2 regions of the Bacillus sp. N5-665 genome follow, and region 2 is predicted to be linked to the other one. Evidence: a T-box and tRNA genes for the amino acid it is inferred to sense, from the RefSeq annotation. Region 2 holds a T-box; the other holds one or more tRNA genes.
What was found. The T-box of region 2 lies ahead of pheS (phenylalanine--tRNA ligase subunit alpha). A T-box ahead of a tRNA ligase gene usually reads a tRNA of that ligase, here a tRNA-Phe.
Positions count from the first base shown of each region.

Region 1: it encodes a tRNA-Phe, which carries the amino acid that the T-box ahead of pheS (phenylalanine--tRNA ligase subunit alpha) is inferred to sense. The anticodon was not compared.

Region 1 covers NZ_CP093325.1:580,218-586,063, forward strand. The annotation lists rRNA gene MNO09_RS05200 (23S ribosomal RNA) at 1-948, shown strand, start outside; rRNA gene rrf (5S ribosomal RNA) at 1,050-1,165, shown strand; tRNA gene MNO09_RS05210 (tRNA-Val) at 1,170-1,245, shown strand; tRNA gene MNO09_RS05215 (tRNA-Thr) at 1,250-1,325, shown strand; tRNA gene MNO09_RS05220 (tRNA-His) at 1,336-1,411, shown strand; tRNA gene MNO09_RS05225 (tRNA-Leu) at 1,435-1,515, shown strand; tRNA gene MNO09_RS05230 (tRNA-Gly) at 1,545-1,619, shown strand; tRNA gene MNO09_RS05235 (tRNA-Leu) at 1,636-1,724, shown strand; tRNA gene MNO09_RS05240 (tRNA-Arg) at 1,728-1,801, shown strand; tRNA gene MNO09_RS05245 (tRNA-Pro) at 1,812-1,885, shown strand; tRNA gene MNO09_RS05250 (tRNA-Ala) at 1,900-1,972, shown strand; tRNA gene MNO09_RS05255 (tRNA-Met) at 1,993-2,069, shown strand; tRNA gene MNO09_RS05260 (tRNA-Ile) at 2,074-2,150, shown strand; tRNA gene MNO09_RS05265 (tRNA-Ser) at 2,168-2,260, shown strand; tRNA gene MNO09_RS05270 (tRNA-Met) at 2,288-2,364, shown strand; tRNA gene MNO09_RS05275 (tRNA-Asp) at 2,368-2,443, shown strand; tRNA gene MNO09_RS05280 (tRNA-Phe) at 2,457-2,532, shown strand; tRNA gene MNO09_RS05285 (tRNA-Thr) at 2,547-2,622, shown strand; tRNA gene MNO09_RS05290 (tRNA-Lys) at 2,633-2,708, shown strand; tRNA gene MNO09_RS05295 (tRNA-Gly) at 2,722-2,792, shown strand; tRNA gene MNO09_RS05300 (tRNA-Ile) at 2,803-2,879, shown strand; tRNA gene MNO09_RS05305 (tRNA-Asn) at 2,887-2,961, shown strand; tRNA gene MNO09_RS05310 (tRNA-Ser) at 2,968-3,058, shown strand; tRNA gene MNO09_RS05315 (tRNA-Glu) at 3,064-3,135, shown strand; gene MNO09_RS05320 (sigma-70 family RNA polymerase sigma factor) at 3,345-3,875, shown strand; gene MNO09_RS05325 (DUF4179 domain-containing protein) at 3,868-4,896, shown strand; gene MNO09_RS05330 (L-lactate dehydrogenase) at 5,421-5,846, shown strand, end outside.
Region 2 covers NZ_CP093325.1:888,821-894,666, reverse strand. The annotation lists gene pheT (phenylalanine--tRNA ligase subunit beta) at 1-1,137, opposite strand, end outside; gene pheS (phenylalanine--tRNA ligase subunit alpha) at 1,156-2,190, opposite strand; T-box leader at 2,234-2,462, opposite strand; gene MNO09_RS07030 (TrmH family RNA methyltransferase) at 2,511-3,308, opposite strand; gene sspI (small acid-soluble spore protein SspI) at 3,391-3,600, shown strand; gene MNO09_RS07020 (HD domain-containing protein) at 3,779-4,336, shown strand; gene MNO09_RS07015 (CPBP family intramembrane glutamic endopeptidase) at 4,476-5,189, shown strand; gene MNO09_RS07010 (hypothetical protein) at 5,331-5,702, shown strand; gene MNO09_RS07005 (hypothetical protein) at 5,741-5,846, shown strand, end outside.

The sequences.
Region 1 (5,846 bases), 310 kb from region 2:
AAGTTCCGACCCGCACGAAAGGTGTAACGATTTGGGCACTGTCTCAACCAGAGACTCGGTGAAATTATAGTACCTGTGAAGATGCAGGTTACCCGCGACAGGACGGAAAGACCCCGTGGAGCTTTACTGTAGCCTGATATTGAATTTTGGTACATTTTGTACAGGATAGGCGGGAGCCATTGAAACCGGAGCGCTAGCTTCGGTGGAGGCGCTGGTGGGATACCGCCCTGAATGTATTGAAATTCTAACCTACGGGTCTTATCGACCCGGGAGACAGTGTCAGGTGGGCAGTTTGACTGGGGCGGTCGCCTCCTAAAGTGTAACGGAGGCGCCCAAAGGTTCCCTCAGAATGGTTGGAAATCATTCGTAGAGTGCAAAGGCATAAGGGAGCTTGACTGCGAGACCTACAAGTCGAGCAGGGACGAAAGTCGGGCTTAGTGATCCGGTGGTTCCGCATGGAAGGGCCATCGCTCAACGGATAAAAGCTACCCCGGGGATAACAGGCTTATCTCCCCCAAGAGTCCACATCGACGGGGAGGTTTGGCACCTCGATGTCGGCTCATCGCATCCTGGGGCTGTAGTCGGTCCCAAGGGTTGGGCTGTTCGCCCATTAAAGCGGTACGCGAGCTGGGTTCAGAACGTCGTGAGACAGTTCGGTCCCTATCCGTCGTGGGCGTAGGAAATTTGAGAGGAGCTGTCCTTAGTACGAGAGGACCGGGATGGACGCACCGCTGGTGTACCAGTTGTTCTGCCAAGGGCATAGCTGGGTAGCTATGTGCGGAAGGGATAAGTGCTGAAAGCATCTAAGCATGAAGCCCCCCTCAAGATGAGATTTCCCATAGCGTAAGCTAGTAAGATCCCTGAAAGATGATCAGGTTGATAGGTTCGAGGTGGAAGCATGGTGACATGTGGAGCTGACGAATACTAATAGATCGAGGACTTAACCATATAATATGAAGCAATGTTATCTAGTTTTGAAAGAATATAAAAAACTTGTTGACTTTAAAAGTTAAATAAGTTATAATGATTCTTGTCTTAAATGAATACAGTCTGGTAATGATGGCAGAGAGGTCACACCCGTTCCCATACCGAACACGGAAGTTAAGCTCTCTAGCGCCGATGGTAGTTGGGACCTTGTCCCTGTGAGAGTAGGACGTTGCCAGGCAAATGGAGGATTAGCTCAGCTGGGAGAGCACCTGCCTTACAAGCAGGGGGTCGGCGGTTCGATCCCGTCATCCTCCACCATTTAGCCGACTTAGCTCAATTGGTAGAGCAACTGACTTGTAATCAGTAGGTTGGGGGTTCAAGTCCTCTAGTCGGCACCAGAAAATCATGGCGGTTGTGGCGAAGTGGTTAACGCACCGGATTGTGGCTCCGGCATTCGTGGGTTCGATTCCCATCAGTCGCCCCATTTTTTCTTTGAATAATTAATATGCGGGTGTGGCGGAATTGGCAGACGCACTAGACTTAGGATCTAGCGCCTTTGGCGTGGGGGTTCGACTCCCTTCACCCGCACTTTTAATAAAATAACTCATACATGTCTTGCGGAAGTAGTTCAGTGGTAGAATACAACCTTGCCAAGGTTGGGGTCGCGGGTTCGAATCCCGTCTTCCGCTCCAATTTTCAATATGACATGCCGGGGTGGCGGAACAGGCAGACGCACAGGACTTAAAATCCTGCGGTGGGTGACCACCGTGCGGGTTCGACCCCCGCCCTCGGCACCATATGCGCCCGTAGCTCAATTGGATAGAGCGTTTGACTACGGATCAAGAGGTTAGGGGTTCGACTCCTCTCGGGCGCGCTTTTATTAACGGGAAGTGGCTCAGCTTGGTAGAGCACCTGGTTTGGGACCAGGGGGTCGCAGGTTCAAATCCTGTCTTCCCGATTTTCCAAAAACACGGGGCCTTAGCTCAGCTGGGAGAGCGCCTGCCTTGCACGCAGGAGGTCAGCGGTTCGATCCCGCTAGGCTCCACTTATTTTAATATCTTTTATGGCGGTGTAGCTCAGCTGGCTAGAGCGTACGGTTCATACCCGTGAGGTCGGGGGTTCGATCCCCTCCGCCGCTACCATAAAGGACCTTTAGCTCAGCTGGTTAGAGCAGACGGCTCATAACCGTCCGGTCGTAGGTTCGAGTCCTACAAGGTCCACCACTAAAGCTTTATATCTCGGAGGTATACCCAAGTTCGGCTGAAGGGATCGGTCTTGAAAACCGACAGGCGGCGAGAGTCGCGCGGGGGTTCGAATCCCTCTACCTCCTCCATTTTTTCTAAATTAAATATTTTATCATCGCGGGGTGGAGCAGCACGGTAGCTCGTCGGGCTCATAACCCGAAGGTCGCAGGTTCAAATCCTGTCCCCGCAACCAAATGGTCCCGTGGTGTAGTGGTTAACATGCCTGCCTGTCACGCAGGAGATCGCCGGTTCGACCCCGGTCGGGACCGCCATTTTTTACATAAAGGCTCGGTAGCTCAGTCGGTAGAGCAGAGGACTGAAAATCCTCGTGTCGGCGGTTCGATTCCGTCCCGAGCCACCATTTTGAAGTCGCAAGCCGACTTAGCTCAACTGGTAGAGCAACTGACTTGTAATCAGTAGGTTGGGGGTTCAAGTCCTCTAGTCGGCACCACTTTCAAAATGAGCCATTAGCTCAGTTGGTAGAGCATCTGACTTTTAATCAGAGGGTCGAAGGTTCGAATCCTTCATGGCTCACCATTTACAATTTAATGCGGGTGTAGTTTAGTGGTAAAACAAGAGCCTTCCAAGCTCTGGTCGAGAGTTCGATTCTCTTCACCCGCTTTTCAATTATGGGCCTATAGCTCAGCTGGTTAGAGCGCACGCCTGATAAGCGTGAGGTCGATGGTTCGAGTCCATTTAGGCCCACCATAATTATTCCGCAGTAGCTCAGTGGTAGAGCTATCGGCTGTTAACCGATCGGTCGTAGGTTCGAGTCCTACCTGCGGAGCCATATTATAGAGAAGTACCCAAGTGGCTCAAGGGGCTCCCCTGCTAAGGGAGTAGATCGCGAACGCGGTGCGAGGGTTCGAATCCCTTCTTCTCTGCCAGAATTGGCCCGTTGGTCAAGTGGTTAAGACACCGCCCTTTCACGGCGGTAACACGGGTTCGAATCCCGTACGGGTCATACTAAAAGAGATAGCATAATCTGCTATCTCTTTTTTGTTGTGTAAAAGTGGACTTTTGATAGTCTGCTTTTTTTTATGGATTTCTTGTGGCATTAGTGCTTGATAGTAATCATTGCAATAAGTTGTAGGAGATTTATATATACACTTATTTTTGCAACCTTTTTATTCTCTCATTCGACTATATTAGTAAAGGGAGGAAGAAATAAAAATGGACATAGCCTATCTAGTAAAACAAGCGACAAGAGGAAATGATCAAGCATTTGAACAACTTATTACTTTTGTTCGCCCAAAACTATATCGAACAGCTTATTCTTATGTAAGAAATGAACAAGATGCACTGGATATATACCAAGAAACAATTTATGAAGCATATCTTTCATTGAGAAAGTTAAAAAAGCCGGAGAAATTTCAAAGTTGGATTACTAAAATTCTTGTTTTTAAATCCATTGATTTTGTAAGAAAATCCTCTAGACAATTTCTTGCGAATGATGAAATGTTTTCTAATTTATGTGCAGAAGAGAGCATGAATAAATTAGAGCAATCGTTGGATTTAATCGAGGCATTTAATTTCTTAGATCCTACTTACAAAACTATTATTGTATTAAGGTATTATCACGATTTATCTATTAAGGAAGTTGCTGAGATTCTTAATTCTCCAGAAGGAACCGTAAAATCTCAATTACATCGAGCAAAGCAAGCCTTACGCCCCATTTTAAAGGAGGGATATAGTTATGAATAAAGAAGAATTTAATCACCATATCAATGATATTCCTATACCAGAAGATAGGTTAATTCAAAGAGAAAAAACAGCCGTGCTTCAAGCTAAGAAAAATCAATACCGTAGAAAAAATACAATGAAGTATTCTAGTCTTGTTGCTTGTGGAATATGTGTTTCTCTCTTAGGTTCTGGATTCATTTCTCCTACTATGGCAAAGACATTATCGAGTGTTCCAGTTATAGGCTCCATTTATGCACAATTTAATGATATTGCTTCTGATAAAATTGAAAAGGATGAGCTTGCTACATCAATTGAGAGACAAGATAACCATAGTGGTTTAACGATGAATGTGAAAGAGGCTGTTTACGATGGTGGACGTTTAGTGGTCACGGTGGAATACAAAGGAGAAAACCCTATTTCCAAAAGTAATGAAGAGAAAGCTGGATTTAGTTATGTAACCATTAATGGGAAAGAAGTTAGAGCTGCAATTGGTTCTACTTCACAGAAGTCAAAAGGACAAAACACTATTATTGAGCAGCATGAATTTACTCTGGCTAATTACGGTGAATTTGGTGATAAAATTGATGTTTCCGTCCATGGGAAAGATTTATTTGGACAAATAGGAACATGGAACGTAGCATTTCCTCTTACAAAAGTTGAAAGTGAGATTCGTAAATTCACTCCTAATATAAAAACATTAACGAAAGATAATCTGTATGCATTAATAGTAGATCAAGTAACCTTTTCGTCACTTTCAACGAGGATTGATTTGACCTTTGATTATCCAAAAGAAATGGAAGCTAATGATAGCTGGCCAGCACTCGATTATACTGTCACTGATGATGAAGGAAGAATCTACGAAGGAGTCAGCTTGCAAGTTGGTAGCACGGGACTATACGGACACCATATTGTTTTAGCTCTTCCACCAATGGATAATCCTCCAAAATCCTTAACAATTGAACCTACGTATCTTAGTGGTCTAAATGCTACATTAAAAAATGGAGGTGCTGAAGATTTGAAAACGACTGTGTTGCTACGATAATTGAAGAGACTTGTTAGGTTCCCATGTCTATTGACTGTTAATAAGTGATGGTATGTTAATTTGACGTGTATGGAAAAAATATCGCTATCCAGCTAAGAGAAATTTGTATCTATATAATCAAAAGACGCTATTCTTTTTGTAGAAGTATACAGAAATGGTGGCGTTTTTATGCTGCTATCATTGTCGAGTTTTGTCGGTAAGTCGATATATTGTAAAAATCGCTGATATATTTGGAGTTGCGGTTGATATATTCCGAAAATCGCTGATATAATTTCAATTACCAAAAAAACCTTTTCACAATCTAAAGAAAACGCCTCCATTGAGATTGATTTCATACTTGATTTAATAACTTTACACTCTATGTGAAAAAGTTCACAAATAGGTCATAATTTGTGAAGTAATTCACAATAATACGTGCTACAATATGAATGTAAAGAAGTTAAACAACATTAAATTAGTATTTTAATTAATTACTTAAACAATCATAAAAAAATAGATGTGAACAATAGAGAGGGGAAATTAACATGAAAAAAGGTATCAATCGTGTAGTATTAGTAGGAACAGGAGCTGTAGGTTGTAGTTACGCTTACTCAATGATCAACCAAGGTGTAGCTGAAGAATTCGTACTTGTAGATGTTAATGAAGCAAAAGCAGAAGGGGAAGCAATGGACTTAAGCCATGCGGTACCATTCTCTCCATCACCAACAAAAGTTTGGAGCGGTAGCTATGCAGATTGTAAAGATGCAGATTTAGTAGTTATCACTGCTGGATTACCACAAAAGCCAGGTGAAACTCGTTTAGATTTAGTTGAGAAAAACACAAAAATCTTTAAACAAATCGTTCGCGGTATTATGGATAGCGGATTCGATGGAATCTTCTTAATCGCAACTAACCCAGTAGATATTTTAACTTACGTAACTTGGAAAGAATCTGGTCTACCAAAAGAGCGC
Region 2 (5,846 bases):
AAATGTACGTGTTGGGTCGATTCCTTTTTCAAAACGTGCACTTGATTCACTGCGAAGACCTAAGTCTTTTGATGTACGGCGTACTGTTTGACCTGCAAAGTATGCAGATTCAATCAAAACATTTACTGTCTCATTTGTAACTTCAGAATCCGCTCCGCCCATTACACCAGCAACAGCTAAAGCTTTTGTTCCGTTTGTAATTACAAGGTGGTGGCTTTGTAACGTACGCTCTTGATCATCTAACGTTTCAATTTTTTCGCCTTCTTTTGCAAGACGAACAACGATTTCTTTTGAACCTAATTTATCGTAATCGAATGCATGTAACGGTTGACCGTATTCCATTAAAATGTAGTTTGTAATATCAACTACATTGCTAATCGGACGAATGCCAGCTGCCATAAGGCGCGTTTGCATCCACATTGGTGATGGACCAATCTTTACGTTCTTCACCATTTTTGCAATATATAATGGGTTTTCTTCTTTCGCTTCTACACTTACAGAAATGTAATCAGAAGTTTTTTCTGCTGTTTCTTGTAAGCTGATAGCTGGAAGTTTTACTTCACGACCATAAATAGCAGCGACTTCATATGCAACACCTAGCATGTTTAAGCAATCTGCACGGTTTGGTGTTAAACCAAGCTCAAGTACTTCATCATGTAAGTTTAAAATTTCAAGTGCGTCTGCACCAACTTCAGCGTCACTCGGGAAGATGAAGATACCGTCTGCATATTCTTTTGAAACTAACTTTCCATCAATGCCAAGCTCTTGAAGCGCACAAACCATACCGTGAGAAGCTTCACCACGTAGTTTTGCCTTTTTAATTTTGAAGTTGCCAGGAAGTACAGCACCAACTTTTGCAACTGGTACTTTTAAACCTTTTGCAATGTTAGCAGCTCCACAAATAATTTGAACTGGCTCTTCTTCACCGATATCGATTAAGCATTTGCTTAATTTATCAGCTTCTGGGTGTTTTTCACATTCTAATACGTGACCAACTACAACACCTTTTACACCTTTATTTAATACTTCAACACCTTCTACTTCAATACCACTTTTCGTGATTTTGTCTGCTAGTTCTTGTGCTGTTACATCTTTAATATCTACATACTCTTGTAACCAACGATATGATACGAACATACTTATCCTCTCCTTCCCTTACGCTCGTTTGAATTGTTGTAAGAAACGTACATCATTTGTATAGAAATGACGAATGTCATCTACGCCGTATTTCAACATTGCGATACGCTCTGCGCCCATACCGAATGCGAAACCTTGATATTCTTTTGAATCATAACCAGCCATTTCAAGTACGTTCGGATGAACCATACCTGCGCCTAAAATTTCGATCCAGCCAGTTCCTTTACAAGTGCCGCAACCTTTGCCGTGACACATCATACAAGAAATATCCATCTCTACAGATGGCTCTGTGAATGGGAAGAAACTTGGACGAAGACGGATTTCACGATCTTCACCGAACATCTTTTTCACGAATACTTGCAGTGTACCTTTTAAGTCACTCATGCGAATGTTTTTATCAATTACAAGACCTTCAATTTGCATGAACTGGTGTGAATGCGTCGCATCATCGTCATCACGGCGATACACTTTACCAGGACAAATAATTTTAATTGGGCCTTTTTCTTTATTATTTTCCATCGTACGTGCTTGCACAGAAGATGTATGTGTACGTAGTAACGTTTCTTCTGTAATGTAGAATGTATCTTGCATATCACGCGCTGGGTGATCTTTCGGTAAGTTTAATGCTTCGAAGTTGTAGTAGTCTTTTTCTACTTCTGTTCCTTCAGCTACTTCATAACCCATACCGATGAATACATCTTCAATTTGTTCAACAACAGCTGTTAACGGATGGTGACAACCTGTTTCAACAGGACGGCCTGGTAGTGTAACATCAATTGTTTCCGTAGCCAATTTCGCTTCAATTACTGCTTTTTCTAAGTTACCAATTTTGTCTTCTAAACGCGTTTGGATCGCTTCACGTACTTCATTTACTAATGCTCCCATACGTGGACGCTCTTCTGCTGATAATTTTCCCATGCCGCGTAATACTTCTGTAATTGGACCTTTTTTCCCTAAATACGCTACGCGTACGTCGTTTAAGCCCTTTAGCTCTTTCGCTTCTTCAATAAGCTCTAACGCTTTTTGTTTTAGCTCTTTTAAACGTGCTTCCATTTGGAACCCTCCTAATTTTAAAAATAAAAAAACCTCGCTCCCAAAAAGGGACGAGGTAAATTCGCGGTACCACCCTAAATTGACAGACCAGGTCTGCCCACTCATTAGTTATAACGATCAATTCTGACCGGAACGCCTTTACATATATATGGTCCTGGCGTCAACTCCAGAGGTGAATTCACTTCCGTCTACCATAAGAATACTTTCAGTCTAAGGCATTCTCTCCCTTTATGGCGATTTTGTAAGTTACTCTTCTCTATCAACGTTTTTCGTTATTTAACTTTTAATATAATATACTTCAACTTATTATAAGAAGTTTTTTATTTGTTCGCAACTGGGCTTTGCAAATAATACGTTAAAATCCCTGCTGCAACCGCAACATTTAATGATTCTGCCCCGCCGTAAATCGGAATATACAAGTTTTGATCACTTTTTGCAAGAATTTCTTCGCTTACGCCACTTCCTTCATTTCCTACAATTAATGCAAAACTACCAGCTGGTGTTACTTCACCATATGGAACTCCATTTTCAAGAGCGGTTCCATATACAGGAACGTTATTTTCTTTTAACTTGTCTACCCACTCTTCTAAGTTCCCTTTTACAACTGGTAAATGGAAAATAGAACCTTGTGTAGAACGAAGCACTTTACTATTATATGCATCAACGCATCCTTCTCCAAGCACAACAGCATGAATACCAGCTGCATCAGCTGTACGAATAATTGTCCCTAAGTTGCCCGGGTCTTGAAGACCATCTAATAAAAGAAACTTTCCATCTGCAAGAGCTACTTCACTCTCGTGTTTCTCACAAACAGCAAATACCCCTTGCGTCGTTTCTGTTTCACGGAGTACTTTTACGATTGCTTCAGGTACGATATACATTTCCACATCATTAACTGTCCAATCTTTCGGAAGATCTGTCTGATCAGAAACGATAAGTTCTGTTACAACTCCTGCTTTTAAAGCTTCCTCCACTAAGTGGAATCCTTCTACAAAAAATAAACCTTTTTTATCGCGCTCTTTTTTCGTCTGCAGCTTTTTCCACTGCTTCACACGCGGATTTTGCACTGAATCAATGTTTTTCATAATATGTATTTCCCTCTCTTCTTGTCTTATCATTATAGCCTATTTTTCATACATATTTACATAAAAAAGAACAAAAACTAACGTCAGTTTCAATTCTGAAGAAGAGGTGAAGATAATGAGTTTTAATTTACGCGGTGCTGTATTAGCGAATGTATCTGGAAATTCACAAGATCAATTACAAGAAACGATTGTCGATGCAATTCAAAGCGGTGAAGAAAAAATGCTTCCAGGTCTTGGCGTTTTATTCGAAGTCATTTGGAAAAATGCTGATGAAAATGAAAAACACGAAATGTTAGGAACACTGGAGCAAGGATTAAAAAAATAAACAATAAAAGGTCACCTTAGAAAAAAAACTAAGGTGACCTTTTATGTCTATAAAATTTTTCTTCTCCTAAACATTTCTACTTTACTAACGCTATCCCGATGGAGTACAATGTTCAAAATACATTTAAACCGATCGATTTTCTTATAGACACCATTAGATAAAAAGGAGTGAATGTTTTATGCAACGTATTACGCTTGAACAAGTTTTTAAACATCACATTACACAAAAATATGTAAACCGTTCTGGAATGGTCCACGCGATTGCTGTCGCTTACCATGCGTTTCACTTAGCGAAAAAGCATCATGCCTCAGTCGATGCTGCAACAAAAGCTGGTTTCCTTCATGATATCGGACATCACACATGGTACAGCGAGGGAGAATGGGACTATGACTTGTATAAAAAGAATGATATACATGCAATTAAAGGAGCAGAAAGAGCTCATAAATTGCTTATTAGATTAGGAGAACATCCGAAACTAGCAAAAGAAATTTCTATCGCGATTCTTCTTCATACAGATTCTTTCTTAGTACAGCAAGAAATTGAAAGGACATCTCTTCAAAACATTATTAAATGGGCAGACGAAGCAGATGAAGAAGCAGGCGGAGCACACCATTATAGAACGATTTCTTATGAAAAAGCACTTAAAGCTATTCAGCAGTTAGACCGATTGGTAGAACGTGAATTACAAATAGAGCAATCAAAATCGAATAACAAGATAGAACATAGTTATCAATGAGAAAGAGGCATCACTATAGGGTGATACCTCTTTTATTATTTTATGGAAAATACACCTTTATATGTAATATTTAAATATTACATATAAAAACAAAATACTTTATAATTAAATATACAAATATAAAGAGGTGATTTTATAAATGCAACCCGCTACACAACTTTCTAATGAACAGAAATACTCTATGTCATGGGGACAATTTATTAGCTCAGTTTTATTCGCTTTTTTCGGAACCGGACTTATTACTGTGTTCCTCGCAATGCCCTTAACAATTTATACAGCCGGTCTTACAGATAAAAAACAAATTGCCCTGTATGAATCTATCGTAAATACTGCAAGTATCGTATTACAACTAGCCGTGTTGTTATTCTTCATTTTTAAATTCGAACCCGCAAAAAAATTACTACTAAAATCTTTTAACTTTAAAGCACTTAAAGAATGGCGTACATACGTATACTTACTTCTTTTCTTCACTATAAACATTATACTCAATTACATCTTGTTAAATTATATGTTCCAAGACGCAACAAAGCAGCAATCTTCCGCACTTAACTTAGACGTTTTTAAGCAGTATCAAATATTATTACTTCTCGGCTTCGCAATACTCACACCAATTTTTGAAGAACTTATTTTCCGTGGCTTTATACTTGGCTTCTTCTCAGAGCGATTTCCATTTTGGATTGCAGCCATCATAACAAGTTTCTTCTTCGGTATCGCTCATACATACTCACTTGGAGTCATGGTAATTACTTTCTTCATGGGATTATTAATGGCTATTTTATGTAAAAAAACAAAATCCATTATTCCAGCTATGTTATTTCATATTATGAATAATATGTTGGCATTCTTGAGTTAAAAAGAGGTATCATCGCGATACCTCTTTTATTAATTCGTATTGTTACTTCTCATTTCTATCAATTTATACATATTTATTAATAATATCCAAAATAAACCTCATGTAGTAAAATATAACTGATTACATAGAAGGAGACTATATATGTTGAGCTTACTTTGGGTTGTTTATATGCCACTTCTTGTTTTATGCGGATTTTTCGGTGGTATCTTTTTAATTGTTATTAGCATGAAACATCGTAAATTATTTGTTGGTTTAATGGGGCTACTTAGCTTCTCCTTTGTCACACTACCTTTTGTTTTTTGGGGCATGGGAGTGGATAGCAATACAATCCTCCCTATTTCAACAACTTTATATTGGATACTGTTTTCTTTAACTGGATTATTAGCAGGGGTAAGTGGAGTCCAAGCCAAAATTAAAAGTATACGTAATATGGGATTCATTATTTTTATCGCTGGTATATTAGGGGTTATCTTCTGGTTACTCATGACTGTAGGTGATTCATACTATATATAATATTTTTTAGAAACGCATAAATCGGAGGTAATACAAAAGTGTTCGGAATATTAACTTGGTTGGTTGTGGCTCTTACTTTGATGTTATGCCAATTCATCGTTGGCATTTTTTTAATTATTGCTGGTATTAAATGTCGTAAATCAC